Regions from separate parts of the Stenotrophomonas sp. YJH_SMC_131 genome, predicted to be linked through region 1. Evidence: riboswitches for the same ligand, from Rfam matches in the RefSeq annotation. Region 1 holds a riboswitch; the other holds the start of a gene.
The links. Region 1 has a riboswitch for glycine ahead of gcvP (aminomethyl-transferring glycine dehydrogenase). Riboswitches for the same ligand answer to the same signal wherever they lie in the genome.
Positions count from the first base shown of each region.

Region 2: linked by a shared signal. The riboswitch ahead of AC5P56_RS01915 (trimeric intracellular cation channel family protein) and the one ahead of gcvP (aminomethyl-transferring glycine dehydrogenase) in region 1 are both predicted to bind glycine.

Region 1 covers NZ_JCAFRJ010000002.1:290,686-306,343, forward strand. The annotation lists gene AC5P56_RS05140 (catalase) at 1-918, opposite strand, end outside; gene AC5P56_RS05145 (AraC family transcriptional regulator) at 1,033-1,755, shown strand; gene AC5P56_RS05150 (amino acid permease) at 1,838-3,205, shown strand; gene AC5P56_RS05155 (VOC family protein) at 3,344-3,754, shown strand; gene gcvP (aminomethyl-transferring glycine dehydrogenase) at 3,846-6,713, opposite strand; glycine riboswitch at 6,776-6,878, opposite strand; gene AC5P56_RS05165 (multidrug effflux MFS transporter) at 7,178-8,404, shown strand; gene AC5P56_RS05170 (siderophore-interacting protein) at 8,545-9,438, shown strand; gene AC5P56_RS05175 (hypothetical protein) at 9,508-9,900, shown strand; gene AC5P56_RS05180 (M2 family metallopeptidase) at 10,020-11,984, opposite strand; gene AC5P56_RS05185 (phosphoethanolamine transferase) at 12,576-14,225, opposite strand; gene AC5P56_RS05190 (phosphatase PAP2 family protein) at 14,222-14,989, opposite strand; gene AC5P56_RS05195 (ArnT family glycosyltransferase) at 15,101-15,658, opposite strand, start outside.
Region 2 covers NZ_JCAFRJ010000001.1:414,535-430,192, reverse strand. The annotation lists gene AC5P56_RS01945 (sensor histidine kinase) at 1-60, shown strand, start outside; gene AC5P56_RS01940 (MarR family winged helix-turn-helix transcriptional regulator) at 133-633, shown strand; gene AC5P56_RS01935 (DNA alkylation repair protein) at 630-1,370, shown strand; gene AC5P56_RS01930 (DUF6616 family protein) at 1,419-1,757, shown strand; gene AC5P56_RS01925 (hypothetical protein) at 1,848-2,105, shown strand; gene AC5P56_RS01920 (3-deoxy-7-phosphoheptulonate synthase) at 2,400-3,473, shown strand; gene AC5P56_RS01915 (trimeric intracellular cation channel family protein) at 3,736-4,353, opposite strand; glycine riboswitch at 4,436-4,541, opposite strand; glycine riboswitch at 4,555-4,644, opposite strand; gene AC5P56_RS01910 (GIY-YIG nuclease family protein) at 4,685-4,960, shown strand; gene AC5P56_RS01905 (nuclear transport factor 2 family protein) at 5,105-5,536, shown strand; gene AC5P56_RS01900 (hypothetical protein) at 5,540-5,956, shown strand; gene AC5P56_RS01895 (NAD(P)/FAD-dependent oxidoreductase) at 6,049-7,329, opposite strand; gene AC5P56_RS01890 (NYN domain-containing protein) at 7,453-8,232, shown strand; gene AC5P56_RS01885 (glutathione S-transferase family protein) at 8,345-8,965, shown strand; gene AC5P56_RS01880 (primosomal protein N') at 9,062-11,239, opposite strand; gene AC5P56_RS01875 (hypothetical protein) at 11,652-12,656, shown strand; gene AC5P56_RS01870 (DUF3106 domain-containing protein) at 12,649-13,230, shown strand; gene AC5P56_RS01865 (MATE family efflux transporter) at 13,437-14,801, shown strand; gene sppA (signal peptide peptidase SppA) at 14,917-15,658, shown strand, end outside.

The DNA.
Region 1 (15,658 bases):
GAATGCGTCGGCGTCTTCTTCGGTGAACAGCTGCACCGCCAGCTCCCATTCGGGAAAGTCGCCGCGCTGGATGGCCTCGAACAGGTCGCGGCGATGGAAGTCATTGTCGGCCGATTGCAGTTTCAACGCTTCGTCCCAGACCGTGGACTGAATGCCCAGCTTGGGCCGCCAGTGGAACTTGACGAACGTCGACTCGCCGGCCTCGTTCAGCAGGCGGAAGCTGTGCACACCGAAGCCTTCGATCATCCGCAGCGAACGCGGGATGGCGCGGTCGCTCATCGCCCACATGATCATGTGCATCGATTCGGGCATCAGCGAAATGAAGTCCCAGAACGTGTCATGGGCCGACGCGGCCTGCGGGAAGGCGCGGTCCGGCTCCATCTTCACTGCGTGCACCAGGTCCGGAAACTTCATCGCGTCCTGGATGAAGAACACCGGGATGTTGTTGCCGACCAGATCCCAGTTGCCCTCCTTGGTGTAGAACTTGACCGCAAAGCCGCGCACGTCGCGCGGGGTATCCACCGAGCCTGCGCCACCGGCCACGGTCGAGAAGCGGGTGAATACCGGCGTCTTCACGCCGACCTCGGTCAGGATGCGCGCGCGGGTATGGGCTGCCAGTGATCGGGTCAGCTCGAAGTAGCCGTGTGCTGCGCTGCCACGTGCGTGCACGATGCGCTCGGGAATGCGTTCGTGATCGAAGTGGGTGATCTTCTCGCGCAGGATGAAGTCCTCCAGCAGCGTGGGCCCCCGAGGTCCCTGCCGCAGGGAGTTCTGGTTGTCCGCCACCGGAATGCCCTGGTCGGTGGTCATTGCCGGATGGCTACCCCCGGCCTGCTGGTGCAGTTCATCGCCATCGCCCCGGCGGTGGCTTTCGGCAGGGACGGTTGCGCGCTTGCCGGTCGGCTTGCTGGCGGCCATGGACGTTGGCTCCGGATCATCAAAAGGAACCACGACACTGGAACCAGCCCCGTTAAACCACGGTCCGGCAAAGGTGAACGTACGGGCAAAAGCAGGCTCGGGTATGCTTGCCGCATGCGAGTCGAGCCCGCCGACATCGAAGCCCTGTTCGACGCCATCCCGGATGTGCTGTTCTTCATCAAGGACCGCCAGGGGCGTTACACCCACGTCAACCAGACCATGCTGCGGCGGCTGGGTCTGCGCGCGCGCAAGGACGTGATCGGGCGTACGGCGGCCGAAATCTACCCGACCGGCCTCAGTGCGGACTACGTTGACCAGGACGCCCGCGTGCTGTCCGGTGAGGTGATCGAGAACCTGATGGAGCTGCACCTGTTCGCCAACCGCGAACCGGGCTGGTGCCTGACCTGCAAGCGCCCGCTGGTGGTCGACGGGGCCATCGAGGGCCTGATCGGCATTTCCCGCGACCTTGGCCAGAAGGACAGCCTCGGCACCCAGTACGAGCAGCTGCGGCTGGCGCTGGCCCACCTCAACGCGCACTACGCCGAGAACGTGCGCATGCAGACCCTGCTGGACATCACCGGCTTTTCGCTGTCCAAGCTGGAGCGCAGCTTCCGCAAGGTGTTCCAGATGACCCCGCAGCAGGTGCTGACCCGGCTGCGGATCCAGATGGCCATGCATCTGCTGCATGGCGACGACAGCATCGCCTGCATCGGCCAGGCCTGCGGTTTCAGCGACCAGAGTGCCTTCACCCGCAAATTCAAGGCTGAAACCGGTTTCTCGCCGCGTGCCTATCGTGCCCGTATCGGTGGGAACGTCGGCGAGCCGGCGCTGGCCTGAGCGGCCTGCTGCGCTGTGCCTATCCCCGTGGGCACGGGACAGGGTAAGGTGTCGCCCCTGTAGCCCGCCGCCAGCCCCGCCGATGCCCAACTCGATTCCGACCGCTTCGCCGTCCCGCCTCGGACATTCGCTCAAGCCCCGCCAGCTGATCATGATGGGCCTGGGCAGCGCCATCGGCGCCGGGCTGTTCCTCGGCTCGGGCGTGGGTGTGCAGGCGGCCGGTCCGGCGGTCCTGGTGTCGTATCTGGTCGCCGGAGCGCTGGTGATCATCGTGATGAACGCGCTGGGCGAGATGGCGGCGGCCAAACCGACCAGCGGCGCGTTCTCGGTGTATGCAGCCGACGCCATGGGCGCTACCGCCGGTGCCACCGTGGGCTGGCTGTGGTGGGTGCAGCTGGTGATCGTGATCGCCGCCGAAGCAGTGGGTGCGGCCGGGCTGCTGGCCACGGTCTGGCCGGCGATACCGGTACCGATGGCGGCGTTGGCGTTCATGCTGTTCTTCACCGCGATCAACCTGCTCGGAGTGAAGAACTTCGGCGAGTTCGAATTCTGGTTCGCCATCCTCAAAGTCGCGGCGATCCTGGCGTTCATCGCCATTGGCGTGGCGCTGCTGATGGGATGGCTGCCGCAGGTGACCTCCCCGGGCCTGAGCAACTTCACCGAACACGGTGGTTTTGCGCCGAAGGGCCTGGCCGGGATCGGCGCGGCGCTGCTGGTGGTGGTGTTCGCCTTCGGCGGCACCGAGATCGTGGCCGTGGCGGCGGCCGAAACCGAAGACCCCGAGCGCAGCATTGCCCGTGCCATCCGCACCGTGGCCTGGCGCATCCTGGTGTTCTACATCGGCTCGCTGAGCGTGATCATCGCCGTGGTGCCGTGGACCAGCGAGGCGCTGAAGTCGCCGTTCGCCGCCGTGCTGGACATCGCCCGCATCCCGGGCGCTGGTACCGCCATCACGCTGATCGCCGTGATCGCGCTGCTGTCGGCGCTCAATGCCAACCTCTACGGCGCCTCGCGCATGATGTATTCGCTGGCGCAGCGTCGCGAAGCGCCGGCCGTGCTTGGCTGGACCGACCCGCGCCAGGTGCCGGTGATCGCCGTGCTGGCCAGCGTGCTGTTCGGCTTTGCCGCCACGGTGATGGAACTGCTGTTCCCGGACCGGGTGCTGCCGGTGCTGCTGAACATCGTCGGTTCCACCTGCCTGCTGGTGTGGACGCTGTCGCTGGTCTCGCAGCTGGTGCTGCGTCGTCGCGCGGATCGTCTGGGTACCCGACTGCCGTTCCGCATGGCCGGTTTCCCGTGGCTGACCTGCTGTGCACTGGCGATCCTTGCGCTGATCTTCGGCCTGCTGCTGAGTGAGTCGCACACCCGCCTGCAGTTCCTGTCGATGGTGGCGTTGACCGCCACGATCGCCGCCAGCAGTGCCATCGCGCGGCGCATGCGCCAGGCGTGATTCTGTAGAGCCGACCCTGCGGTCGGCTGCTGTTTGCGCGATCGCCAGCCGAGCATGGGCTCGGCTCTACAACAGGCACACACTCCGCGTGGCACTGTGCAGGCAGGCCGTCATCGGCCCGTCGACCAGGAGTACCGCATGCTGCGCAGCCGTCCCTTCCTGATGTTCACCGGCCAGGCCGAGGCCGCGCTGGCCCTGTACGCCGAAGCCTTTGCCGATTTCCGGCTGCTGGCCCTGCAACGCCATCCCGAGGGGGCCGGCGCCGGCGTGCCGGGGCAGGTCCGCCAGGCCATCTTCCTGCTCGGTGGCACCCACTACCTGTGCTTCGACAGCCTGGACGTGCACGATTTCACCTTCTCGCCGTCGATCTCGCTGTTCGTCGAGTGTTCCGGTGCCGAGCAGTTCGAGCGCGCGGCACGCTTGCTGGGTGAGGGCGGCCATTGGTTGATGCCGGTGGGCGACTATGACTTCAGCAATCGCTACGGCTGGGTGCAGGACCGCTTTGGCGTGTCGTGGCAGTTGAGCCTGGGGCAGATGCCGGACCCGTGATCGGATGCTTGTGGGTGTGGGCCTTGGTCCACACGCCCCATGAAAACGGCCCGCTTGCGCGGGCCGTTTTCTTTACCGATGCAGTGAGGAATCACGCCTCGACTTCATCATCCTTGTAGGCATCGACCGGGATGCAGGCGCACATCACGTTCTTGTCGCCGTACACGTTGTCGACACGCGCCACCGGCGGCCAGTATTTGCTCTGCTTCAGGCTGGCCAGCGGGAAGGCGGCCAGTTCACGCGGGTAGGCGTGGGTCCACTCGCTGGCGGTCACTGCGGTGGCAGTGTGCGGCGCGTTCTTCAGCGGGTTGTCCTCGCGGTCGAGGCGGCCGTCTTCGATCGCGGTGATCTCCTCGCGGATCTGGATCATCGCGTTGATGAAGCGATCCAGTTCGTGCAGCGATTCGCTCTCGGTCGGCTCCACCATCAGCGTGCCGGCCACCGGGAAGCTCAGGGTCGGGGCGTGGAAGCCGAAGTCGATCAGGCGCTTGGCCACGTCCTCGGCACCGATGCCGCTGGTCTTCTCCAGCGGGCGCACGTCCAGGATGCACTCGTGCGCCACCAGGCCGTTGCGGCCGGTGTACAGGGTCTTGAAGTGCGGGGCCAGGCGCTTGGCGATGTAGTTGGCGTTGAGCTGCGCGACCTGGGTGGCCTTGCGCAGGCCGTCGCGGCCCATCATCGCGATGTACATCCAGCTGATCGGCAGGATCGAGGCGCTGCCGAAGCTGGCCGCGCTGACCATGCCGACCGGGCCGTTGTCACCCAGCTTGCCCGGCAGGAACGGGGCCAGGTGCTCCTTGACCGCGCACGGGCCGACGCCCGGGCCGCCACCGCCGTGCGGGATGCAGAAGGTCTTGTGCAGGTTCAGGTGCGAAACGTCCGACCCCCACTTGCCCGGCTTGGCCACGCCGACCAGGGCATTCATGTTGGCACCGTCGGTGTACACCTGGCCGCCGTGCTTGTGGATGATCTCGCAGATCTCCACCACCTCTTCCTCGAACACGCCGTGCGTGGACGGGTAGGTCATCATGATCGCGGCCAGGCGGTCGCTGTACTTCTCGGCGTTGAGGCGGATGTCCTCGACGTCGACGTTGCCGTTGGCATCGGTCTTGGTCACCACCACCTTCATGCCGCACATCTGCGCCGAGGCCGGGTTGGTGCCGTGCGCCGAATCCGGGATCAGGCAGATGTCGCGGTGGCCTTCGCCGCGCGAGCGGTGGTAGGCGCGGATCGCCAGCAGGCCGGCGTACTCGCCCTGCGCGCCGGAGTTCGGCTGCAGGCTGACCGCGTCATAGCCGGTGCATTCCACCAGCATCGCTTCCAGCGTGTCGATGAGTTCCTTGTAGCCCAGCGCCTGGTCGGCCGGCACCAGCGGGTGGATCTGCGAGAACTCCGGCCAGGTCACCGGGATCATCTCGGCGGTGGCGTTGAGCTTCATGGTGCACGAGCCCAGCGGGATCATCGTGCGGTCCATCGCCAGGTCCTTGTCGGCCAGCGAGCGCAGGTAGCGCAGCAGTTCGTGCTCGCTGTGGTGGGTGTTGAACACCGGATGGGTCAGGAATGCGGACTGGCGCAGCAGGCCGGCCGGCAGCGCATCGGCGGTGCTGGCATCCAGCGCGTCGACGTCGGCCTGCGCACCGAACACGGCGGCCAGTGCGACCACGTCGGCGCGGGTGGCGGTCTCGTCCAGGCTGATGCCGACCGAGTCGCTGTCGATCGCACGCAGGTTGTAACCGGCGGCGCGGGCCTTGGCGTGAATCTCATCGGCGTGCACGCCGGTGACATGCAGGGTGTCGAAGAAGTCGCCACCGACCTGCACGCCGGCCTCGCGCAGCGCGGCGGCCAGGATCGAGGCCAGGCGGTGGGTGCGCCGGGCGATGCGGGTCAGGCCTTCCGGGCCGTGGTACACGGCATACATCGAGGCCATCACCGCCAGCAGCACCTGTGCGGTACAGATGTTGGAGGTGGCCTTCTCGCGGCGGATGTGCTGCTCGCGGGTCTGCAGGGTCAGGCGGTAGGCCGGGTTGCCCTGGGCATCGACCGAGACGCCGATCAGGCGGCCCGGCATCGAGCGCTTGTAGGCGTCGCGGCAGGCCATGAATGCGGCGTGCGGGCCGCCGAAGCCGAACGGCACGCCGAAACGCTGGCTGTTGCCGACCACGATGTCCGCACCCCATTCGCCCGGGGCGGCCAGCAGGGTCAGCGCCAGCAGGTCGGTGGCCACGGCCACCAGGCCGCCGCGCGCGTGCACGGCCTCGACCAGCGCCTTGTAGTCGCCGATCTGGCCGAAGGTGTCCGGGTACTGCAGCAGCAGGCCGAAGGCTTCTGCTTCCAGTGCCTCCGCCGGGGTGCCGACGCGCAGCACGATGCCCATGGGCTCGGCGCGGGTACGCAGCAGTTCCAGGGTCTGCGGGTGCACGGCGTCGTGCACGAAGAAGGTGTCCGACTTCGACTTGGCCGAACGCTTGGCCAGGGTCATCGCTTCAGCTGCGGCGGTGGCTTCGTCCAGCAGCGAGGCGTTGGCGATTTCCATGCCGGTGAGGTCGGCGCACAGGGTCTGGAAGTTGATCAGCGCTTCCATGCGGCCCTGCGAGATCTCGGCCTGGTACGGGGTGTAGGCGGTGTACCAGGCCGGGTTTTCCAGGATGTTGCGCAGGATCACGTTCGGCGTGTGGGTACCGTAGTAGCCCTGGCCGATGAAGCTGCGCAGCACGGTGTTCTTGTCGGCGATCGCACGGATCTTCGCCAGTGCCTGCACTTCGGTCATCGATTCCGGCAGTGCCAGCGGCGCCGGCGACTTGATCTTGGCCGGTACGATGGCATCGGTCATCGCATCCAGCGACGCGTGGCCGACGACGTCGAGCATCTGCGCGATCTCGGCATCGTTGGGGCCGATGTGGCGCTCGACGAACGCATTGTGGTGCTCGAGCTCACGCAGGGAAGGGGTGTTCTGGGACATGGCGAAGGATCCGTCAGGAAAGGGCACACGCACGGGCACAAGCCGCCGGTCGGCGGTCTGCGGGGCGCCCCTCTGTCCTTTTGCCTGAGAGTTTGGAAGCGCGGAAAACCGCGGCTTCGTGCCCCTTCGGCGCCGGATCGAACCGGTCTCTCCAGAGTTGTGTTACGGGTGGTATCGGGCCTGAGCGATTACGGGCGTTGCGCCTTCGGCAGCGGTGTTCCGCTTCTCCCACCGTGTTGCCCGCCGATTATAGCCCGTTGCGGGCGCGCCAGCCGCCTGCGGGCCCGGCCGCGGCGCCTGAATGGCCGATGGCCCGCCCGTGCGTTTTGTGCACTGCTGCATGGCATCAGGCGCAATCCCCACCTATGATGGGCGGATACCCGAATTCATCTGGCGCCGTCCCTGCTGCAGGGGACTGGCGCCCGCCGTGCGTGCCGCGCATGGCCCTGCCGGACGCCTTCTCCATGACCGCCGCTGTTGCTCCTTCCACCCGCCGCATGGCCCTGCTGCTCGCCGGCCTGGCCATGTTCGGTCCGTTCTCGATCGACACCATCTTCCCAGCGTTCCCGCAGCTGGCCCAGCGCCTGGCGGTGGACGAGGTGGCGGTGCAGCAGACCATCAGCGTGTACCTGCTGTTCTACGGCCTGATGAGCCTGGCACACGGCCCGCTGTCCGATGCCTGGGGCCGCAAGCGGGTGATCCTCGGCGGCCTGGTGGTGTTCGTCGGCGCCTCGGTCGGCTGTGCGCTGTCCACCGATCTGACCACGCTGCTGGGGTTCCGCGCCCTGCAGGGCCTGTCTGCAGGCGTCGGCATGATCGTCGGCCGCGCGGTGATCCGCGACCTGTACCACGGTCACGACGCGCAGCGGCTGATGAGCCAGGTGTCGATGCTGTTCGGCATCGCCCCGGCGATCGCGCCGATCATCGGTGGCTGGATCCTGCTCAGCGGTGCTGGCTGGCCGCTGATCTTCTGGTTCCTGGTGGTGTTCGCACTGGTTCTGCTGGCGGCCACCGCCCGCTACCTGCCGGAGACCCATCCGCTCGAAGCGCGCGTTCCGTTGTCGCCGCGGGTGCTGATGCGTGATTACGTGCGCATCGGTTTCAATCCGCGCTTCCTGCGCCTGGCGCTGGCCGGCAGCATCGGTTTCGGTGGCATCTTCCTGTACATCTCCTCGGCACCGGTGTTCGTGATGCAACACCTGCACCTGGGCGAGGGCGGTTTCGCCTGGCTGTTCATCCCCACCATCGGCGGCATGACCACCGGCTCGTTCCTGTCCGGGCGCATGGCCGGGCACACCACGCCCACCCGCCAGGTATCCATTGGTTTCGGCCTGTGCGCGCTGTCGGTGCTGCTGAACGTCGGCTACGTGGCGCTGGCGCCGCAGTTCGTGCTGCCGTGGGCGGTGCTGCCGATCTTCCTGGGTGGCATGGGCATGGCGCTGATCTTCCCGATCCTGGCGCTGGCGGTGCTGGACATGTACCCGCACCAGCGCGGCCTGGCCTCGTCGCTGCAGGCCTTCGTGCAGCTGATGATCAGCACCGTGGTGGCCGGCGTGGTGTCGCCGCTGCTCAGCGCCAGCCCGCTGCACCTGGCGTTGGGCCAGGCTGGGTTCTTCGGCGCCGGCTTCGTGTTCTGGTACTGGGAACACCGGCGCGAACGCGCGGCGCAGGCAGCCTGCACGGGTCACTGAGCAGCGCGCAGGGGTAGGGCAGGCTACGACGCCCGCAACGCTTGCGACGGGAAACCGCCGGACTAGGCTGGACACTCCAGCCAGCCGGTGCACAGGTGCACGACAGCCAGCCGATCCACTGTCGTTGCATGAGGTTCCCCATGGCTGCGCAGCAGACCTACCGCCTGTTCGAGGTGGCGCTGAAGGAGCGCCGCGTTCTTTCCCCTTCCCTGGACCGCATGGTGTTCACCGGTGCCGACGTGGCGCGGATGACGACCGGAGGGCCGGACCAGCGCATCAAGGTGTTCTTCCCCTTGCCCGGCCAGGAGGTGCCGCAGGTCCCCAGCGGCGAGGACTGGTACCCACGCTATCGGGCCCTGCCGGACGATCAGCGCCCGCCGATGCGCACCTACACCCTCCGCCAGCTGCGTGCAGAGCAGGGCGAGGTCGATGTTGATTTCGTGCTGCATGGCGAGACCGGGCCGGCCTCGCGATGGGCCATCCATGCACGGCCGGGCGACCGCGTGGTGCTGCTGGCCCCGGATGCCGACTGCGCCGACAGCAGCGAGGGCTGGGAATGGAAGCCGCCGGCCGGCGTTGGCCAGGTGCTGCTGGTGGCTGACGAGACCGCGCTGCCGGCAGTGGCCGGCATTCTTGAGGAACTGGCGGCCAGGGTGGATCCGCCACGTACGCTGGCCCTGCTGGAAGTGGCGCAGGCCGGTGATGCGGTTCGCCTGAAGGCGCCGGCCACGGCCGAGCTGGTCTGGTTGCCGCGCGGGCAGGCGGCGTACGGGGCGCCTCTGTTGCAGGCGGTGCAGGCGCGCCTGGCCGCCTCGAGCGTGGTCGCTGGCGAAGAACTGGAAGAGATCGACGTCGACGCGCAGATCCTCTGGGAACAGGCCGATGCCAGCGTGGCGGGGCCGCTGTATGCCTGGGTGGCAGGCGAGGCGGGAGCGGTGATGGCGATCCGTCGCCATCTGGTCCGCGAGTGCGGGCTGGACCGCCGCACGATCACCTTCATGGGTTACTGGCGGCACGGGAAAGTGTTGGACTGAGGGGGTGTGAAGCGGTGTGGCGGGCGGGGGTGCGCTATCCTTGCGCCCCCCTCGCAGCGGTACCGCACCATGTCCACCAGCTCCAAGACCCGCCGCGACCAGCGCCGTCGCCAGGAAAAGCAGGCCGCCAACAAGGCCGCTGCCCAGGCCTCGCCGGTGGAGCCGCATGCGGAACTGCGCGACGCGCAGCGCACCCTGCTGGCCGGTGTCGTGCGCCGCGATGGCGAATGGGTGCTGGGCATGGACGGCCGTATCGCCGGCCACAGTGACTCCGCCGCGCAGGTACTGGCGCTGATCATGCAGGCCGGTGAACTGCACGAGCGCAACGGCACGCCGGTGCGCCTGATGTACTCCGATGCGCTGCGCGACGCCGCACAGGCCGAAGCGAAGGAAAAGGGCCAGACCTTCGAGGAGTTCAAGGCGGACCTGGCCGCGGCGATGGCGGCGAAGAAGGACAGCTGACAGGCATTGCGGTAGAGCCGGCCGCTGGCCGGCTGCCCGCGGGGTCTTCATCGCGTAGTTGCCGGCCAGCGGCCGGCACTACCAGGAAGGGGCGGATCCTTGCGGACCCGCCCCTTTTTTCATTTTGCCGCCGGGGCCGCGTTGGCCTGCCAGCCGCACATCTGGCCTTCGTTCTGCTGCTTCAGCCACTCGTTGACCGGCGTGAAGTACTCGATCATCGGGCCGGCATCGAGCTTGTCGGTGCCGGTCAGCTCCTTCAGCGTGGCCTGCCACGGCTGGCTGGCACCCTTGCTCAGCATCGCCCAGTATTTCTGGCCGGCTTCCTTGTTGCCGTAGAAGGTGCACTCATGCAGCGGGCCCTTGTAGCCGGCCGCGTCGCACAGGCCCTTGTAGAACTGGAACTGCAGGATGCGCGCCAGGAAGTAGCGGGTGTACGGGGTGTTGCCTGGCACGTGGTACTTCGCGCCCGGATCGAAGAACTCCTCGCCACGGGTACTGGCAGGCGCCACGCCCTGGTACTTGGCCTTCAGGTCCCACCATGCCTTGTTGTAGTTGTCGGCGGTGATCGAACCATCGAACACACCCCAGCGCCAGCGGTCGATCATCAGCCCGAACGGCAGGAACGACACGCCCGACAGCGCCATGCGCATCTGGTTGTTGATGACCGCTTCGCGGCTTTCGGTCGGCGCATCGACCAGGCCGATCGAGCTGAGGTACTTGGGGGTCATCGCCAGCACGATGGTGTCGCCGATCGCTTCATGGAACCCATCGTTGGCACCGCCCTGGAACAGCGGCGGCAGCGGGTTGTAGGCCAGGTCGTAATAGATGTGGCCCAGCTCGTGGTAGATGGTGGTGAAGTTCTCTTCGTTCGGCTTGATGCACATCTTGGTGCGCACGTCGCCTTCCATGTTCATGTCCCAGGCGCTGGCGTGGCAGACCACATCGCGGTCATCGGGCTTGATGAACTGGGTGCGTTCCCAGTACGACTGCGGCAGCGACGGCATGCCCAGCGACACGTAGAAGTCCTGCGCGCGTTCGGTCATCTGCTTGGCGGTGCGCAGTTCGGCCTCGCGCTGCGCCTTGTACTGCGCGGCCACGTTGGCATCCTTGCCGGCCTTGGCCAGCGCCGCGCTCAGGTTGGTCTGGTACTGCTTCTCCAGCGCCGCGGTGATGTCCAGGCTGCCGGCGCCCGGGTACGGTTCCAGCTGGTCCCACAGGTTCGACCAGTCCTGCTGCCACATGTTGCCCAGCAGGTGCGCGGCGATCAGGCCGTTGCCCACTTCGGCCTTGTCCTTGCCGTAGGTCTTGTCCAGCTTGCCGCGTGCGTAGCAGTGCAGCTGCTCGTACATCGGCTTGACCTGTTCCCACAGGCGGTCGGTTTCCGGGCCGATCTGCTCCGGCGGCATGTCATAGCCGCTGCGCCACATCTGGCCGGCATCGGTGAAGCCCATGCCCTTGGCGCCTTCGTTCACCAGGCCGACGAACTTCTGGTAGTCGCCGCGCATGTTCTTGGTGGTGCTGTGCCAGCCCTGCCAGGCGTCGAGCTGCTTGTCATAGTCGCGGCTGCGTGCCAGCACCTGCTCCAGCTCGCCCAGCTGGCGGCAGGAGTTCGGATCGTTGGCATCGGTGCAGTACTTGCCGGCGCCATAGCTGCCTTCCATGCGGGTGGCGATCTGGGTCAGCTCGGCCAGCTTGGCCGGGTCGCGCGGTGCCGGCATCGACGACATCAGCTTCAGCAGGTGGATGGCGCGCTTGCTGTCCTCGCTCATCGGCTTGCCGTCGAACTTCGCAGCCTGTTCGATCCAGCTGTTGAGCTGGGTCAGCGAGCGCTCGTTGGCCTTGGCCGCGATGCGTTCCGAATCACTATTGATGTAGGTGGAGGACAGCCACTGCGCCGAGGTCATCTCCGGGTAGGCGGCCTTGAACTCGGCATTGATGCGGGCCACGAACTGGTCGGCGGTTTCGCCGGCCGGGGCGCTGCTGCTGGCGGTATCGGTGCCTGGGGCAGCTTCCTTCTTGCAGGCGGCCAGGGCCAGCGTGGCGGCGGCGATTGCCGAGGCCAGCAGGAGATGACGGTGTTTCAAGGGCGGTCCTTGGGTGGTGAACGACGGCCGAAGGCTAGTGGGCAGCCGCTGCCTCCGCAAGTGGCGGAAGTCGGCCGGGCGGCGCCCGGCACCCGCAGAGGCCTTCAAGCAACGGCAAAGCCGAAGCAACAGCAACAGCGGACTATCCGTGGTTTGGCGGGGCGGTGTCGGAGTGCGGGGACGCCGCAAGTACGTCCGTGTAGGCTTGGCAGCCGCATCCATGCGGCTGACACCCCGCACTCCGACACCGCCCCACCTCTGACAGATTCCGTGTGCTGTCGGTAGGTGTCGACCTTGGTCGACACATCTGTCAGATATCGACAATCAAAATGGGGTCGAATCCGTTTTCCTACGGAAAACGGATCCGACCCCATCGGCATGTCCAACAGATCGCGGAAAACTGTCGAAGGCGGGGTGGGTCTGGTGGCGGGAGTGTCCGCGGCATGGATGCCGCGGCCAAGCCCCCAAGGATGGGTTTACGGCGTCTCCCGCCACCGGACCCACCCCACCATCCCACGGAATGCACGCTGTTGCTGTTGCTTTGGCCGTTGCCCCTGCAGGTGCAGGGCTGCAAGCCCTGCCGAACACCCCTCAACTCTCGCAGTTGGCGAACACGTCGCGGTCGCGTTCGTACAGCGAGGTCTTCACCTGCATCAGGCCCAGCACCGACGGGAACAGGTTGTCATGGTCGGTATACGCCGCCGAACGCTTGCGCACGCACTGCAGGTCCAGCCCACGGCTGCTGGCGAAGCCTGGCGAGAACCACATCGTCATCGGTACCCGGGTCTGCTCGGCCGGGGCGATGGCGTAGGGCACGCCGTGCAGGAACAGGCCCTTCTCGCCCAGCGACTCGCCGTGGTCGGACAGGTAGATCATCGCCGTGTCGTAATCCTGCATGCCCTGCAGCGTGCCGATGGTCTTTGTCAGGAAGTGATCGGTGTACAGCACGGCATTGTCGTAGCTGTTGGTGATCTCTTCGCGCGAGCAACGGCCAATGTCACGGGTATCGCAGGTCGGGGTGAAACGGCGGAATGCGGGCGGATAGCGCTCGAAGTAGGCCGGACCGTGGTTGCCCAGCTGGTGCAGCACCACCACCCGGTCGCCGGGCCTGGCGCGTACCTGGGTGGCCAGGTCCTGCAGCAGGATCTCGTCCATGCAGCGGCCATCGGCGCACAGGCCCGGCGTGGTGGCATCGGACAGCGACTGGAAGTCCAGGCCTTCGCACACGCCCTTGCAGCCGGACTGGTTGTCACGCCACAACGGTGCGATGCCGGCACGGTTCAATACGTGCAGCAGCGACTGGTGCGCGCGGATCTTCTTCTCGTCGTAGTCATGGCGGCCCCACGGCGAGAACAGGCACGGCAACGAAACCTCGGTGCTGGTGCCGCACGAATGCATGTCCGGGAAATTGATCACGCTGGCCTGCGCCAGTTCCGGGGTGGTGTTGCGGCCACCGTTGAGCCCCCAGTTCTGCGCACGCACGGTCTCGCCCATGACGATCACCAGCAGGCGCGGCTTGCTGGCCGGCGCGCGCGGGGTGGCCTTGGCATCGGTGCCGATCGGCAGCTTCGGCGCGCGCTGCACCGGATTGTCGCCACGCAATGCACGCGGCATGCCCAACAGGACATTGGCCGGTGTCGCGAGATAGCGCACTTCACGCTGGTTGCGCATCAGTGCCGAGACATCCTGGAACGAGATCAACGCGCCGCCGACAGCCGTCACTGCCGCCACCACCAGGAAGCCGACGCGCCAGAGCAGGCTGCGGCCCCAGCTGCGGCGGCGCAGCTGCACGCGCCACAGCACCACCATCGGCAGCACTGCCAGCAGCAGTACCGCCCACAGCAGCGATACCGTCATCAGCTCGCGGCTTTCCTTGGGGTCGGTCGCCAGCACGTTGCGCAGCATGTCCGCATCCAGGTAGATGTGGTAGCGGCTCATGTAGTGTGCGGCGAATGCGGTCACCAGCAGCAGCAGGCTGATCACCACTTTGGCGTTCCAGCGCCAGACCAGGATGCCCAGCAGCACGCCGTGCGCACCCAGCAGCAACAGCAGCAGCGACAGCGCGTAGCGCAGGCTGCCCGGATGGCTGGCCATCGCGCTGTGCCAGAACAGGCCGTTGCCGGCCACCGCGAAGAACAGGCTGGTGAACGCGATCAGTGCTTCGGTGGACAGCTGTGGCCGCCAGTGGCGAAGACCCGCCAGCGCGGAAGGGCGGGCGGGGCGTTGGACCGATGCACTCATGCGTTTGCCTCCTGGCGGTTGGGACGGTCCAGCTGACGGCGGATCAGGATGCCTTTGACGATCAGGTACAGGCCGAGTGACAGCAGCCAACATATCAACGCGGTGGCAACATCATGCGAAAGGAAATGCGCGCCCCGGAGCTGCTGGCTGATGCCGAACACCAGGCCGGTGCCGAGGCCGATCCACAAGCCTGCCCAGCGCCATGACGGGCGCCACAGCAGGGCGAAATAGTACAGGCACAGCCACGCATAGCCTGCGCTGGCGTGGCCGGCAGGGAAGCAGGCCTGTGCGGCCATGCCGGCCGGGCGCTGCGTGAAAAGCCCGATATAGGGCTGATGGCCACCGTAGCGCAGCAGGTCCCAGGGACATTCCATCGGCACCAGGGTCTTCAGCAGGGAGATCACGCCCGTACCCAGCGCCATGCCAATTACGACATAAAGCAGCGCCCATCGCAGGGTGCGATCGCCCCCCTTGCGCCAGTGGTGCACGCACAACAGGATCGCGACCAGCGCCGCCGACGTGCTCAGCCACTTGCCGGCCTTGTGCACCACCGTGCGGGTGACCCAGGCGTCCTGCAACGCCCAGTGGCCACCTTCGAGGCGGAACAGGTGATCGGCCACCCATTGATCACCGCCGAAACCCATCAGCAGCGTAAACACGGGCAGACCGATTGCGACAGGCAGCCAGAAGTGAGTTACGGCGAATCTTGACGCCAGTGGTGATGTCGCAAGCGGCGCTGCCGCATCAATGGGACGAACGGGCATGCTGGGAAGGGGCGGTTCCGGAATCCGCGCTCATGCTCGTCACCTCGATGTCGGAGAAGGGTCGGACGCCCGTTCGCGCCGGGTTAATGAGTCCCCGGCGCGCGTCACCGTTCAGTCTTCTTCGGCGGTCGATCCGGTGCGCTCGGCGTGGCACTTCGGGTCCCAGGCCGTACCGGGAAGCAGTTGCCAACGATTCCTGTTGGCAATGCCGATGTCGATCACCTTGGCCGGGTCCACGCAGGGGCTCATCGCATCGTCCAGCACCAGCACCCAGCGCTTGCCCGGCGCCTCGGCCAGCCACGGGCCGGCGTCATGCCATTGTTCGGCCCACGGGCGCTTGAAGCCGAACTCGCGCACCGGCCGATCTGCCTGCAGCAGGTTCTGTTCGCGCCAGGCGACCAGTGCCAGCTCCGCATCCGGGCCGATCCGCGCGCCCACCCGGCGCATCACCGCCGACGCTGATGCGTACGGATCCAGCGCCGGGATCAGCACCAGGCCGTAGAGCATCCAAAGCATGCCGTGGGTCAGCAACACCAGCGTTGCGGCACGTCGCACCCGCAGCCACACGATCAACGTGGCCAGGGCAATGGCAAAGGTCAGCAGGCCATCTCCCAGCACCGGCAGCAGCGAATCGGGCATCGCCCGTCGTTCCAGCTGTGCCAGGGCCCA
Region 2 (15,658 bases), on a different contig from region 1:
CTGCTGCACCGCGAGGGTGGCGGGCTGATCGCGCGCCTGCTGCTGGGAAAGCTCCCCTGATATCGGCTGTGATTTACAGGTAGCGGCTATCCGGTGATATGATTAGGCGCCTAACCATATCGCGTTCGTGAGATGATCGAAGCCAAGCATCAGGCCCTTCTGGAGGAATCGCAGCGACGCGGCCACGCCAACATCGCGCAACTGCGCCTGTGCTTCCAGCTGCTCTCGTTGTCCTCGTCGATCGATCGCGACTGCGCCGCGCGGCTGGCACCGCATGGGCTCAGCGAGGGCCGCTTCGTCGTGCTGTTCCTGCTGCACGGGGCCGGTGGCACGCTGCCGCCGCACCTGCTGGCCGAGCGTGCCGGCGTGACCCGTGCCACCATCAGCGGCCTGCTCGATGGCCTGCAGCGTGAAGGCCTGCTGCAGCGTCGCAGCGATGACGGGGATGGCCGCCGTCTGCAGATCGTATTGACCGCACCGGGAAAGCGCTTGGCCGAGTCGTTGTTCGAGCAGCACACGCAATGGATCAGCGGCCTGTTCGACGGCCTGGATGCGGGTGAACAGCAGCAGCTGTCGCAGCTGCTGCACAAGGTCTGGCAGCACACGGACGGCGGGCGGGAATCGGCAGCATGAGCACGCCCGTTCCTGCGCAAAGGCTGCATGCACTCAACAGTGGCAGCGCTGCTGCCACCCATCTGGCCGAATGCCTGGCCGTGGATTTCACCGCGCTGCTGCAGGTGGTGGCGCCTGCCCTTGAGCCGGAATCGCTGCAATGCATGCGCGATGCCTCAGGCAAGGGCATCACCCAGCGCATGGCGCTGGCGGCGCGGTTGCTGCACGAAGCCGGACAGGGGGAGCCTGCGCGCTGGCAGGCGCATGCGTCAGACACGGTGCGTGGCTGGGCCTGCTACCTGATCGGCGGCGACGCCGACGCGACGCTGCCGGCCAAGCTGCAGGCGATGCGGCCACTGGCTGACGACCCGCACTTCGGCGTGCGCGAATGGGCGTGGCTGGCGCTGCGTGCCGACATTGTTGCCGCACCACTGCAGGCGCTGGAGTACCTGCAACCATGGACGCAGGAAGGATCGCCGTACCTGCGCCGCTTCGCCTGCGAAGCGCTGCGCCCGCGCGGCGTGTGGGCCACACATGTCGCGCTGTTCAAGCGGCAGCCGGAACTTGCAGAGGCGATGCTGGAAGCACTCGCCGACGACCCGGAGCGCTATGTGCAGGACTCGGTCGGCAACTGGCTCAATGATGCCGGCAAGACACAGCCGCAGTGGCTGCGTGCGCTGTGCGCGCGCTGGCAACAGCAGCACCCTGGTGATGCCAATGCCTACATCCGCAAACGCGCCATGCGCTCGCTCCGGTAGTGCCGGCCGCTGGCCGGCAACCCCCCAAACCTTCAAGGAAGAAGCAGCATGTCGCACACCTTCATCGAGCTCTATACCGCCACCCCCGCCTGGACCACGCTCCAGCCCGAGCAGCGGAATGCCTTCTTCGCCCGTATCGGTGCAGGCATGCAGCAGTTCGATCCGGTCCGCATCACACTGCTGGCGATGGGCCGCATTGCCAGGGGCGTACAGCACGGCAGCGATGAGCAGTTCTATGCGGTCTGGCGCTGTGCAAGCCGCGCGGACGCCGATGCGCTGGTGGCCGGCATTGCCGCCACCGGTTGGCATCAGTACTTCGCCACCGTCAACGCCGTCGGCGCAGACGATGGGATGGGGCAGCACCTTGCCGACCTGGCCGCCTTGTAGCAGCGTCTCCGTACGCGCATGGCACATGCGCCTGTCACCCGGACGCGGTAAACAGGACATTGCCCATGTCCATCCGCAGGGAAGTTGATCATGCAGAGCACGCTCCAGGTCACGCTGTTCGGCCCGCTTGGCGACAGCCCGGCATTGCAGTTGCCGGGGCGGGAAGGGCCGTCGGTGGCCATCCCGGAGGCGGCCCTGCGGCGGTTGGTCTCCGACCTCTACACCGCCCGTTCCCTGCTCAATCCCGAGCAGCTGGACGAGGCCAGGCAGGAGCTGGACCGCGTGCTGGAGCGCTGGGCCGACATCCACGAAGGCCTGTTGCTGGACGTGGAAGTGCATGGCAAATGAGCGGCTTTGCGTGGCTGCTGCCGCGTGGGCAGCGCCGGCGCGCGCCTCGCTGAACCGCACCCGCGGTTGCGGATGAAACATTTTGCACTGCGCAAAAGCTGTGCTATCAATACACCCCATGAACGCAGCCGCCACCCGCTTTTACTGGTATTACTTTCCGAAGCCACTGGCGGAGGAAGGACTGCGCTCATCCTGAAGAAAGCTTCAGACGCATTCCCGAAAGCCGCCAGCGAACCTGGCGGCTTTTTTCATGCCGCCACGCTGGGGACCCCAACGTTCCGGAGATCTCCTGCAATGCCCCCGCACACCGACGACCTGCGCATCCGCACCATCGAACCGCTGACACCGCCTGCCCAGCTGCTGGCGATGCTGCCCTGTGACGATGAAGCCTCCGACACCGTCAGCGCCTCGCGCGCGGCCCTGCACCAGATCCTGCACGGCCGTGACGACCGCCTGGCAGTGGTGGTGGGCCCGTGCTCGATCCACGACCCGAAGGCCGCCATCGAATACGCCCAGCGCCTGAAGCCGCTGCGCGACGCGCTGGCCGGCGAACTGGAAATCGTCATGCGTGTGTACTTCGAGAAGCCGCGCACCACGGTGGGCTGGAAGGGCCTGATCAACGACCCGGACCTGGACGGCAGCTTCAGGATCGACAAGGGCCTGCGCATCGCACGCGGCCTGCTGCGCGACATCAACAAGCTCGGCCTGCCGGCCGGTGTCGAATTCCTCGATGTGATCTCGCCGCAGTACATCGCCGACCTGGTGGCGTGGGGCGCGATCGGCGCGCGTACCACCGAAAGCCAGGTGCATCGTGAGCTGGCCTCGGGGCTGTCGTGCCCGGTCGGCTTCAAGAACGGCACCGATGGCAACGTCAAGATCGCCGCTGACGCGGTGGGTGCGGCGTCCAACCCGCATCACTTCCTGTCGGTCACCAAGCAGGGCGGCACCGCCATCGTGTCGACCACCGGCAATCCGGATTGCCATGTGATCCTGCGTGGCGGCAAGCAGCCGAACTACGACGCCGGCAGCGTCGCCGACGCCTGCCAGGTGCTGGCCAAGGCCAAGCTGCCGACGCGCCTGATGATCGACGCCAGCCACGCCAACAGCCTGAAAAACCCCGAGAACCAGCCGAAGGTGATCGAAGACATTGTTGTTCAGCTGGAAGACGGCGAACAGCGCATCGTTGGCGTGATGATCGAGAGCCATCTGGTCGGTGGCCGCCAGGAACTGGTGGAAGGCCAGCCGCTGGTTTACGGGCAGAGCATCACCGATGGCTGCATCGACTGGGACACCACCGTGACGGTGCTGGAGCGTCTGGCTGCGGCCGTGCGCGCCCGTCGCGACGTGAAGGTGTCCGAAGCAGCCTGATCGAAGCCGCCTGAGTGCGGCACGTGTGTGGATGGCGGCCAGCGCCTGCGGGGGTGCGGCCGCGATCAGGGCCGGTCGGAGTTGGAGGCCGGCCCATCTGCACCGGCGATGCGCCTGGCGCTGCGCATGAGCGACAGCGCCAGGTACATCGCCGGGGTGGTGATACCGCTTCCTGTAGCGTCGAGCCATGCCCGACCTGCGCGCGAAGCGCGTTGGTTTCCTGCAAAGAGCAGTCGAGCATGGCTCGACTTTACGAAGAGGCTCAATGCACTTCGTCGTGGTACACGAACTTCGGCATTTCCCAGCGGTAGTGGATCGCCAGCAGGCGCAACGCGAAGCCGCCGCCGAGGCAGCACAGGATCGCGGTGGCATCGGCCACGCCCCAGTGCAGCAGCAACAGATAGGCCGCGCCGGTCAGCAGCGCGATGATCGCGTACAGCTCCTTCTGGAAGATGAGTGGCACCTCGTTGCAGAGGATGTCGCGCAGCACCCCGCCGAACGCGCCGGTCAGCATGCCGGCGATCAGCACGATCGGCATTGCATGGCCGGCTTCGCGCGCGATCGAGCAGCCGATCAGGGTGAAGGCGATCAGGCCCAGCCCGTCGAGCACCAGGAAGGTGCGGCGGAAGTGGTGCATCCAGCGCGCCACCCAGGTGGCGATCAGCGCCGCGCACACGGTGAAGCCCAGGTACTCGGGGTGCTTCACCCAGCCCAGCGGGTAGTGGCCGAGCAGGATGTCGCGCAGTGAACCACCCCCGAGGGCGGTGACGCAGGCGATCATGACCACGCCGAACAGGTCCATGCGGCGGCGGCCGGCGGACAGTGCGCCGGTCATGGCTTCGGCGGAAATGGCGATCAGGTAGATGATGGACAGCAGCATGGGACAGGCTCCGGGCGCGGTGGGGCCGGCCATGCGCGACCACCGCCACTGCCTGCGCAATGACGGGATGACGATGACCGGTGCCGCTCCCGCTGTCCTTTTGCCTGAGAGTTCAGCGGCATGGGCCGCGTGCCCCTTCGGCGGATCGCCCCGGGCATGCCCGGTGACCTCTCTCCAGCTCGGCGAGTCGAATGCATGGTTGGTGGGATTCCAGCCCACCGGCCTGAGCGATCATGGGAGCCTGCGCCTTCGGCGGGCGCCAGCGCGGCGCCTCTCTCCTGCATTCGGGTGCCAGTATATCCGCTGCAGTGCAGCACGGCATAATCCAGGCATGGCCTCGTCCGTCCGCCCGTGGTTCCTGTACCTGCTCGAATGCCGCGATGGCAGCTATTACGCCGGCATCAGCACCGATGTGGAGGCGCGTTTCGCCGCCCACCAGGCCGGCAAGGGCGCGCGCTACACCCGGGCCCGGCCGCCGCTGCGCGTGCTGGCCGTGCGCGAATACCCGGACCGGGCCGCCGCCTCGCGGGCCGAGTGGCAACTCAAGCAGCAGCCCCGCGAACGCAAGCTGGCCTGGCTGCAGGCAACGGATCCTGCGCTTCTGTAGAGCCGAGCCCACGCTCGGCTGTTGTTCCGTCTGCCCGATGCGGGAGCCGAGCACGGGCTCGGCTCTACAGTAGATCCACGCCCTGCGTGGATGGGCTACCCGGTCCATGCGATGATCGCCCCGCGCCCAGAGCTGGAGACCCGGATGTCCACGATCGCCCTGCTATTCGCTCTCTCCGCAGCAACGAGCCCTGCCGCCGACCCCGCCACGATCGCGGCCATCGAAGCCACCTGCCACGACCACGTCGATGGCCAGCTGGAGGCCGATCCGCAGCGCGTCGCCCGTTCGCTGCACCCGGACCTGGCCAAGCGCGCGGTCCTCGGCGATACACCCGACGAGCGCCTGGGCCTGCGCCGGATGTCGAAGGAAGAGCTGGTCTCGTTGACGAAACAGGGCGCGCTGAAGACCCCGAAGGATCAATGGGATCGCCGCTGCACGGTGCTGGACGTGACCGGCAACGCGGCCTCGGTGCGGCTGGAAACCCCGTGGTTCGTCGACTACTTCCACATGGGGCGTTTCGACCAGCGCTGGGTCATCGTCAACGCACTGTGGTACCCGAAACCGAAGGCGCACTGAGCGATGCGTGCCGCCGGCAACGCATGGATCTCCGTCGTCGTGCTGGTCGCCGGCATCGCGCTGCTGCCTGGCCTGCTGTATCTGCTCGGGCTGGCATTGGTGGACGGTCGGCCGAAGCCGGCCGACCGCGCGCCCAGTGGTGTGGCTGCGTGCAGCGGTGAGCCACGGGCGGGATACCAGCCGATGAACCCCTGGCGCTTCACCGCCCAGTTCTTCGACAAGGACGGGATGAAGAACAAGGTGCCTGAAGTGGAGCGGGAGGCCTTCTGGATTGCCCGGCGCCACCTGTGGCGGCAACCTCGGCGCGGCATGCTGCGCTGGCATCTCAGCAGCACCGCGTTGGCGATCTGGATCACCCGGCATTGGAGTACCGCGCAGATTGCGGACACCGCGAGGAAGGAGGACTTCTGCCGGAAGTAGATCCACGCCATGCGTGGATGGCGCTCCATGTTTGTTGACGGGGTCAGAGCCCTTTCCCGCGGAAAGGGATCCGACCCCTGTTGCGTGCGGCCTTACCGCCTCGGCCGCCGGTCGTCCTGATCATCACCGAAGATGATGCGCGCGCTGCGCTGGTAGCTCCAGTACGCGACCGCCCAGTTCAGCAGCACCACGATGCGGTTGCGGAAGCCGATCAGGAAGAACACGTGCGCGGCCAGCCAGAACCACCAGGCCAGCACGCCGGAGAGCTGCAGCCGGCCCAGGTGCACGATCGCGGCCATGCGGCCAATGGTGGCGAGGTTGCCGTAGTCGGCGTACTTGAACGGCCCCGGTGCCGCCTTGCCATGCAGGCGCGCGCGGACCACCTCGGCCACGTACTTGCCCATCTGCTTGGCCGCGGGCGCCACGCCGGGAACCGGCTTGCCGTCGGCCTGGCTCAGTGCGGCCAGGTCGCCGGCCACGAACAGCTCCGGGTGATCGGGCAGGGTCAGGTCCGGCTGCACCTGCACGCGGCCGGCGCGGTCCAGCGGCACGTCCAGCGTGCGCGCCAGTGGTGAAGCGGCCACGCCGGCGGCCCAGACCACGGTGCGGGCCGGCACGAACTGCTCACCGAGCTTGAAGCCCTGGCTGTCGATGTCGCTCACCGGGGTACCGGTCAGCACTTCCACGCCCAGCTTTTCCAGCTGGCGGCGCGCCTTCAGCGAAAGCACTTCCGGGAACGAGGACAGCACGCGCGGCCCAGCCTCGACCAAGCGCACCTTGGCGCTGGCCGGATCGATGTGGCGGAATTCGTTGCGCAGCGTGTGGCGCGCGATCTCGGCCAGCGTGCCGGCCAGTTCGACGCCGGTGGGACCACCACCGACGATGGCGAAACTCAGCCACGCCGCCTTCCTGGTCGGGTCCGGTTCGGCCTCGGCACGCTCGAACGCCAGCAGCAGCTTGCGGCGCAGCGCAATGGCATCGTCCAGCGTTTTCAGGCCGGGGGCATCTTCGGCCCACTGGTCGTTGCCGAAGTAGGCGTGGGTAGCGCCGGTGGCCAGCAGCAGGCTGTCGTAGTCCAGCGTGCTGCCATCGGCCATGCCGATCTGCCGTGCCTGCTTGTCGATGGCCACCACTTCGCCGAGGCGGACTTCCACGTTGCGCTGGTGGCCGAGGATGTGGCGCAGCGGTGCGGCGATATCCGGCGCGGACAGGCCGGCGGTGGCCACCTGGTACAGCAGCGGCTGGAACAGGTGATGGTTGCGGCGGTCGACCAGGGTGATGCGTATGCGCTCGCGGGCCAGGGCACGGGTGGCCCAGAGACCGGCAAAACCGCCGCCGACAACGACCAGGTGGGGAACGCGCTCGCGACTCATCGACTCACTCCAGTGGGGGCATTGGGGGAAGCGCCTGGCATCTTCGCACGGCGGCCACCTGTCACGTCAGCGCCTGGGTGGATCGGCGATACTCGGGTTCAGGCAACCGCCCGCGAGGAATCCATGAGCGAACCGGAAAAGCGCATCGCCCTGTTGATCGATGCCGACAATGCGCCGGCCTCGAAGATCGACGAGGTCCTGGCCGAAGTCGCCCGCTATGGCGTGGCCAACGTGCGCCGTGCCTACGGCAACTGGAAGAGCCCGCGGTTGAAGGGCTGGGAAGCGGTGCTGCACGAATACGCGATCCGCCCGATCCAGCAGTTCGCCTACAGCAAGGGCAAGAATGCGTCGGACATGGCGATGGTGATCGATGCCATGGACCTGCTGTACGCGCGCAACCTTGATGGCTTCGCCATCGTGTCGAGCGATGCCGATTTCACCCCGATGGTGATGCGCCTGCTGACCGACGGCGTGAAGGTGTATGGCTTCGGCGAAAAGAAGACGCCGGAACCGTTCGTCAACGCGTGCTCGAAGTTCACCTACCTGGAAGCGCTGGGCCAGACCCACGCCAGCGTGCCGGATGCCGAGCAGGCATCGAGCGAACAGGCATCGAACGAGCCCGTCGCCAATGATGATGCACGCCCGCGCAAGAGCGGGGCGGAGATGCGCAGCGACACCCGGCTGGTGAAGATGCTGCGCCGCGCGGTGTCCTCGGCCGAGGGCGAGGATGGCTGGTCGCACCTGGGGCCGGTCGGCAGCCAGATCGGCAACCAGGCCTCGTTCGATCCGCGCAACTATGGCTACGGCAAACTCAGCGATCTGCTGGCGGCGATCGGCCTGTTCGAGCTGAAGAAGGACGGCAAGTCGTCCTACGTGCGCGCGCTGCCAAAAAAGAACCGGTAGTGCCGGCCGCCGGCCGGCAGCGCGCAGGCGCCCGATCCCGCATCCTGCACGCACATCTCCACTCCAATCAGGCGTATCGTTGCCGCTCGCATTGCCAGCAAGGAAAACCCGCATGTTGAAGATCTGGGGCCGCCGCAATTCCAGCAACGTCCGCAAGGTGCTGTGGTGTGCCGAGGAGATCGGCCTGCCGTACGAATCCATCGAAGTCGGCGGCAGCCATGGTGGCACGCAGACGCCGGAGTACCAGGCGATGAATCCCAACGGCCTGGTGCCGGTGATCGAGGACCACGGCCTGCCGCTGTGGGAATCGAACACCATCGTGCGTTACCTGAGCGCGCGCTATGCGCTGGGCACGCTGTACGCCGAGGACCCGATGGAGCGCGCGCAGGCCGAAAAGTGGATGGACTGGAGCACCTCGCGGATGGCGCCGCTGTACAGCGACCTGGTCTGGGGCATCATGCGCACCGCGCCGGCCGACCGTGACGAAGCGCGCATCAGCGCGGCCATCGTCCGTGCCGGTGACTACCTGGCGATGGCCGATGCCACCCTGGCCACGCAGCCATGGCTGTCGGGCGGGACGTTCGCGATGGGCGACATTCCGCTCGGCTCGCTGGTGTACGCCTGGTATGAACTGCCGATCCAGCGCCCGGACCTGCCGCACCTGGCCGAGTGGTATGCGCGCCTGCGTGAGCGACCGGCCTACCAGCGCGGCGTGATGTCGCCGCTGACGTAAGCGAAGGCGTCCGGGGTCAGAGCCCTTTTCTGCGAAAAGGGATCCGACCCCAGGGCATCGGGGTCGGATCCCACCCGACGGGTGGGCTCTGACCCCTCAATAAAGATCCGTTGGATCCACATCCAGCGACCAGCGCACCTTGCGTGCTTCCGGCAGCGCGTACAGCTGCGGAACCAGTTGCGAAAGCACGCCATGCAGCGGCGGCCGCTGCACCGCAGACAGCAGCAGCTGCGTGCGCTGGTAACCGGCCCGCCGCGGCATCGGCGCCGGCATCGGCCCGTAGGCCTCGACCACGTTCTGTTCGCCCAGCAGGTGCCGGGCTGCCAGCAGGAATGCATTGGCATGCTCCACCTGCTGCGCTTCGGCGCGCATCAGCGCCAGATGCGCGAAGGGCGGGAATCCGGCCGCCTGGCGCTGGTTCAACTCGGCTTGCGCGAACGGATGGTAGCCACCGCTCACCAGGGTTTCCAGCAGCGGGTGCCCGGGGTGATGGGTCTGCAGCCAGACCTCGCCCGGGTCGCGCGCACGTCCCGCGCGACCGGCCACCTGGATCAGCTGCTGCGCCAGTTTTTCGCTGGCGCGGAAGTCGGCCGAGAACAGGCCCTCATCGATACCCACCACCACCACCAGGGTCAGCTTGGGCAGGTCGTGGCCCTTGGCCAGGATCTGCGTGCCGACCAGGATGCCGGGCTGGTCGCCCAGTTTCGCCAGCTGCTGTTCCAGCGCGTCGCGCCGTGAGGTGGTGCCGCGGTCGATGCGCACCACCGGGAAGTCGGCGAAGGCCGCAGTGAGATGTTCTTCCAGGCGTTCGGTACCGATGCCCTGCGGTTGCAGCGCCAGGCTGCCGCAGGCCGGACATGCCAGCGGCGCCGGTTGCCGCGCGCCGCAGTGGTGGCACTGCAGGCGACGACCGCCACCATGCACGGTCATCGGCGCATCGCAGCGCTGGCATGGCGCGGTCCAGCCGCAGTCGTGGCACAGCAGCACCGGTGCGTAGCCGCGGCGGTTCTTGAACACCAGCACCTGCTGGCCACGCTGCAGATGCTCCCCGATGCCGGCCAGCACATCGGCCGAGAGGCCGTCATGCAGCGGGCGCTTGCGTACATCGAGGATGCGCACGCGCGGTGGCCGCGCATCGCCGGCGCGCTGTTTCAGGCGCAGGTGGGTGTAACGCCCGGCGTAGGCGTTGTGCAGGGTTTCCAGCGAGGGCGTGGCACTGCCCAGCAACACCGGAACGCCCAGCGACTTGGCCCGGACCAGGGCGAAATCGCGCGCGTGGTAACGGATGCCGTCCTGCTGCTTGTAGCTGCCGTCGTGTTCCTCGTCGACGATCAGCAGGCCGGCCTGGGGCAGCGGCGTGAACACCGCTGAGCGGGTGCCGACGATGACGCGCGCTTCGCCGCGTGAGGCCGCTGCCCAGACGCGCGCGCGCTCGTTGTCGTTCAACCCCGAGTGCAGCGCATGCACGGCGATGCCGAGGCGGCCACGGAAGCGTGCCAGGGTCTGCGGGGTCAGGCCGATTTCCGGCACCAGCACCAGCGCCTGCCTGCCCTGCGCCAGGCAATGGATGATCGCCTGCAGGTAGACCTCGGTCTTGCCGCTGCCGGTCACGCCATCCAGCAGGAACGGCTGGAAGCCGTCGGCGGCAGTGATCGCGGCCACCGCCTCGGCCTGGTCCGGGTTGAGCGTGGGACCGGGCAGTGGCTGCGCGTGTTGGGGGGCCACGCTCAACGCAACCCGCTCGGCCAGCCCGCGCTTGGCCAGGCTGCGCGCGGCGGTGCGCCAGTCCTGCATGCGTTCGCCCAGCACGTCCTCATCCACGATGGCTTCGGCCAGCAGCTCGGCCAGTTGCCGTGGACGGCTGCCAGCGCGCAGCTTTTCACGCTGGGCGTGGCCTTCGGTGGTCAGCTGCCAACCCCAGTGGTGTGTGTCGGGCAGGACCTCGCCATGGCGCAGCGGGCCGGGCAGGGCGGTGCTCAGCACCTCGCCCAGTGGCGCATGGGTGTAGCGCGCCAGCCATTGCAGGCTCTGCCACAGCTCCCCCTGCAGCAGCGGCTGCGGGTCGCACCAGGCCAAGGCCTGGCGCAGTCCCTGGCCGTCGTCGGTCTGGCCGTGCCCCACCACCACACCGACCAGCTCCCGGTTGCCGAACGGCACCTTCAGGCGGCAGCCGACCGCGACCGCCGGTGCATCGCCCTCCGGCGACAGGTAGTCGAACAGGCGGGGCAGGGGGACAGGCAGGGCGACCTGCAGGGTCGGAATCGGTGAAAGCATCGGGCCAGTGTAACGGGCCATGCGCGCGCGAACGGCAGCAGCGGGAGCGGCGGGGCGGCGCCCGTTGAATCATAAATGTCACCTAAATATCGGTGTCCATTGGAGATTCAGTCTTATCCACATGTTCTGTGGATAACGTTGTGCGTTAACGGCCATCGGAAACGTAGAAGGCCGATGGCGACGGCCTCACGCTTGGGTTGGTCAAAAAATCGCCACACAACAAAAGACAATAAAATCAATATCTTAAGTGTGAAACAATGCTGAAACAGAGTGAATTCAGCCCGAAACCACAGTTTTCGCCGGAGGGGGCGTGGTGCTGTGCACAACCTGCAGCACGAAGTGCCTGTGGGCGCAAGTCCTACGGGTGTCGATGGCCTGCCGCTATCATGCCGGCAGACCTTTGGAGTGACCGATGACGGCTGTGCCCGCCCCTGTTTCCTCGACCGCGGCCGGCGCGCTGTCGGCGTTCCTGCGTGGCGTCGAGCGCCGTGCCCTGGTGGTCGCTGAACTGCAGTGCGGCGATGCCGCGCGTGCCGAGCAGACCCTGGTGGCGGTGATGCGCGCCTTTGCCGCAGTGGCCAGCGACCTGCCGATGGCGCAGTGGCCGACCCGCTTCTGGACCCTTCTGGGCCAGCGCCAGGCGCTGCGCGAGCCGGTGGGCGGGCAGTGGCTGCCGCCGTTGGCCGTGCTGGGCGCGATGCCGCCGCTGCCGCGCCTTGCGCTGCTGCTGCGGGTGGGGGGCAGCCTGGACGAGGGCATCGCCATGCGCGTGCTCGACCAGGACGAGGCCGGCTACCAGCACCTGCTGGCCGACGCCTGCCCGCGTGATGCCCACGGCCAGCCGGATGCCTCGGCCTGGCGCCAGTTGGCCGAACAGGTGCAGGCGCGTATCCGTGAGTTGCCGGCCGCGCGCCTGCAGCAGCTGCAGCAACCCGCCGCCGCGACCGCCCACAATGAAGCCCCGACCCCGAGCTGGCGCGCACCGCAGCGCGATGAGCGGGCGGCCGCCAATGGCAAGCGCCGTCGCACGAACGCCAAGCCACGTTGGCGCGGTCCGCTGATCCTGCTGGCGACCGTGGCGATACTGTTGGCCGCAGCGCTGGGCTGGCGCCACTGGCAGGGGCATTCCTTCGGCAGTGATGCACCGCTGCCGGAGGGGGTGGTGGGCGAAGCCGGTCCGGTGACGGTGGAAGCCCTGCCACCCAGCAAGGTCAACGCCACGCCGGATGCGACCACGGCCCAGGCCACGGACGACGCAGCGATGCTGGCCGATCGTGACTACCCGCTGGTTGCCGATGCCGACCTGTACGCGTGGACTGCCGCGGGCGGCCCGCTGCCGGTGGATGAATCGCAATCCAGGCCGAGCCGGCCGGAGCCGGCCAGTGCCACGCTGGAAACCGCTGCTGCCGATGAATAAGTCCGTGTTCGCCAGCCTGCTGCTGGCCCTGCCGTTGTCGCTGTCTGCCGCGCCGCAATCGTTGAACGTGCCGTTGCCGCCACCGACGTCGCCGGCCACGCCGGTGGCTTCGCCAGCACCGTCGACGGCAGCACCCTCTGGCTTCGCCCAGCTCGATGCGCAGCAGCAGCGCCAGCGCCGCGCCGACTACGCCGCCTGGCGCGCGCTGCCGGAAGGAGAGCGCGAGCGCATCCGCCAGGCGGCTGCGCGATTCAATGCGCTGCCTGCGGACCAGCAGCAGCGCCTGCGCCAACAGTTCCGCGACCAGGACCAGGCGTTCCGCGACGGGTGGCGGCTGGGCCCGCAACTGGGCCTGGAATTCCCCAAGCTGCATGGCTTGTTCGGCTTCGTGCCGCCGGAACAGCGCGAGACCGCGCTGGCCGTACTGCGCCAGCTCAGCCCGGCGCAGCTGGCCCAGCTGACTCTGGTCGCGCAGCGCACGCCACCGCAGGAACGCGACGCAGTGCGCAGCGCTTTCCTCGCCGTGCCCGCCGCCGAGCGCGACAGCTGGCTCAAGCGCCAGGCCGGCCAGTAAAAAAGGGGACGGAGGGGATTAAGTCGCATCCGGCACTAGCGGGCCTGAAACGACTTAATCCCCTCCGTCCCCTTTTTGTGTGGGGCGGCTGAAACCCAGCATTCACGCCATGTCATGGGAATGCACGCGCCGCCCGCGTAAGATGGGCGCCCGCAACCCGGTGCCTGTGCCCTTCGCGCGCAACCGCAGTTCGCGTCAAGCACCTTATGTCTACTGCAACCTCCACGCCGCGCTTCAGCAAGGAAGTCGGCGCCACCGGTCTGCTCGCCCTGCCGCTTGTGCTGGGCCATGTGTCCACCGGTCTGATCTCCTTCGTCGACAACGTGATTGCCGGCCACCACGCCACGGCCACACTGGCCGCCGTCACCATCGGTACGGCGCTGCTGTGGCTGCCGATGCTGATTCCGATCGGTACCCTGATCTCGCTCACCGCCTCGGTGTCGCAGCTGCATGGCGCCGGCCGCGAGCGCGAGATCGGCCCGCTGTTCCGCCAGGCACTGTGGCTGGCCTTGGGGCTGGGCCTGATCATGTTCACCTTCCTCACCGTGGTGCCGCCGCTGCTGCCGTCGTTCGGCATCGCGCCGGACATCGTGCCGGGGGCGACCGCGTTCCTGCATGCGGTGCGCTGGGGCGGACCTGCGCTGACCCTGTACTTCTGCATGCGCTATCTCAGTGAAGGCATGCACTGGACGCTGCCGACGATGCTGCTCGGCTTCGGTGGCCTGCTGGTGCTGGCACCGATGGGCTATGTGCTGGCCAACGGCAAGCTCGGCTTCCCGGAAATGGGCGCCGAAGGCCTGGGCATCGCCTCGGCGGTGATGATGTGGCTGCAGGCAATCGCCTTCGCCACCTACCTGTGGTTCACCAGGCGCTTCGCCCATCTGCAGCTGTTCTCGCATTTCGAAGGGCCGCGCTGGAAGGCGATCTGGGACTTGCTGCGCACCGGCCTGCCGATCGGCATCACCGTGCTGATGGAGGGCGGCCTGTTCATCGTCACCGCGCTGCTGATCGGCCGCCTTGGTGCCAACGAAGCCGCTGCGCACCAGATCGCGATCAACGTCGCGCAGCTGTGCTTCATGATTCCGATGGGCGTGGCCGAGGCCACCACCGTGCGCGTCGGCCATGCGGTCGGCCGTGGTGACGGCTTCGGCGTGCGGCGTGCGGCCTGGGCCGGTTACGCGATCATCATGGGCACGCAGACGTTGTCGGCGGCGGTGCTGCTGTTCGGCCACGATGCCATCGTCGGTGTGTACACCAACGACCTGGCGGTGGCCGGCCTGGCCTCGACCCTGCTGCTGTACGCGGCCACCTTCCAGTTCCCGGACGGCATCCAGGTGCTGTCGGCCGGCGCGCTGCGCGGCCTGAAGGACACCCGCGTGCCGATGTTCATCGCCATGTTCGCGTACTGGGGCCTGGGCATGCCGCTCGGCGCCGGGCTCGGCCTGGGGCTGGGCATGGGCCCGCAGGGCATGTGGATCGGCCTGATCGTCGGCTTGACCGCCGCTGCCATCCTGATGGGCTGGCGCCTGCGCCGCAGCAGCCAGCGCATCGGGCAATCCGCGCTGTCCTGATCTTCCCGCCCGCCACGTTCACCCGTGACGGGCGATCCCCTGACTTGTGTCCGATGCTGCATCACGCGGCACCGGCTATGCTGGTACCACGGCAAGAAGCCATCCGGAGCGTTCCATGAATCAACCCGTGCCCCCGCTGCCCCCGGCGCGTCGCAACCCCGTCGCCAGTTTCTTCATCGGGCTGTGGGACGTCATGAACTTCACCCGCCGGTTGATCCTCAACCTGGTGTTCTTCGGCCTGCTGTTCCTGCTGCTGGTGATGTTCGTCATCGCCGCCGGCATGGGTGCCGGTGCCAGCAAGTCGCTGCAGGACCGCACGACGCTCGTGATCGCGCCGGAAGGCCGCCTGGTCGAGCAGTTCAGCGCCGACCCGGTCAGCCGCGCGCTGGCCAAGGCGGTGGGTGACAACGGCGCCGAGGAGATCCAGCTGCGCGATCTGCTGCGGGTGATCGAGTCGGCCAAGGAAGACAAGAAGATCGAGCGCGTGGTGCTGGAGCTGGACAAGCTGCAGCCGTCCGGTTTCGCCTCGCTGCGTGAGGTGGCCGCCGCGCTGCAGGACCTGCGCGCCTCCGGCAAGCAGCTGGTGGCCTACAGCGAGAGCATGGGCCAGTCGCAGTACCTGCTGGCCGCGCAGGCCGACGAGGTCTACCTGGACCCGATGGGTTCGGTCGTGCTCGAAGGCCTCGGCCGCTACCGCCAGTACTTCCGCACCGGCCTGCAGGACAAGCTGGGCGTGGACGTGCACCTGTTCAAGGTGGGCGAGTACAAGTCCGCGGCCGAGCCGTACGTGCTCGACGCGGCGTCGCCGGCCTCCAAGGAAGCCGACCTGTTCTGGATGAACGACGTGTGGCAGCGCT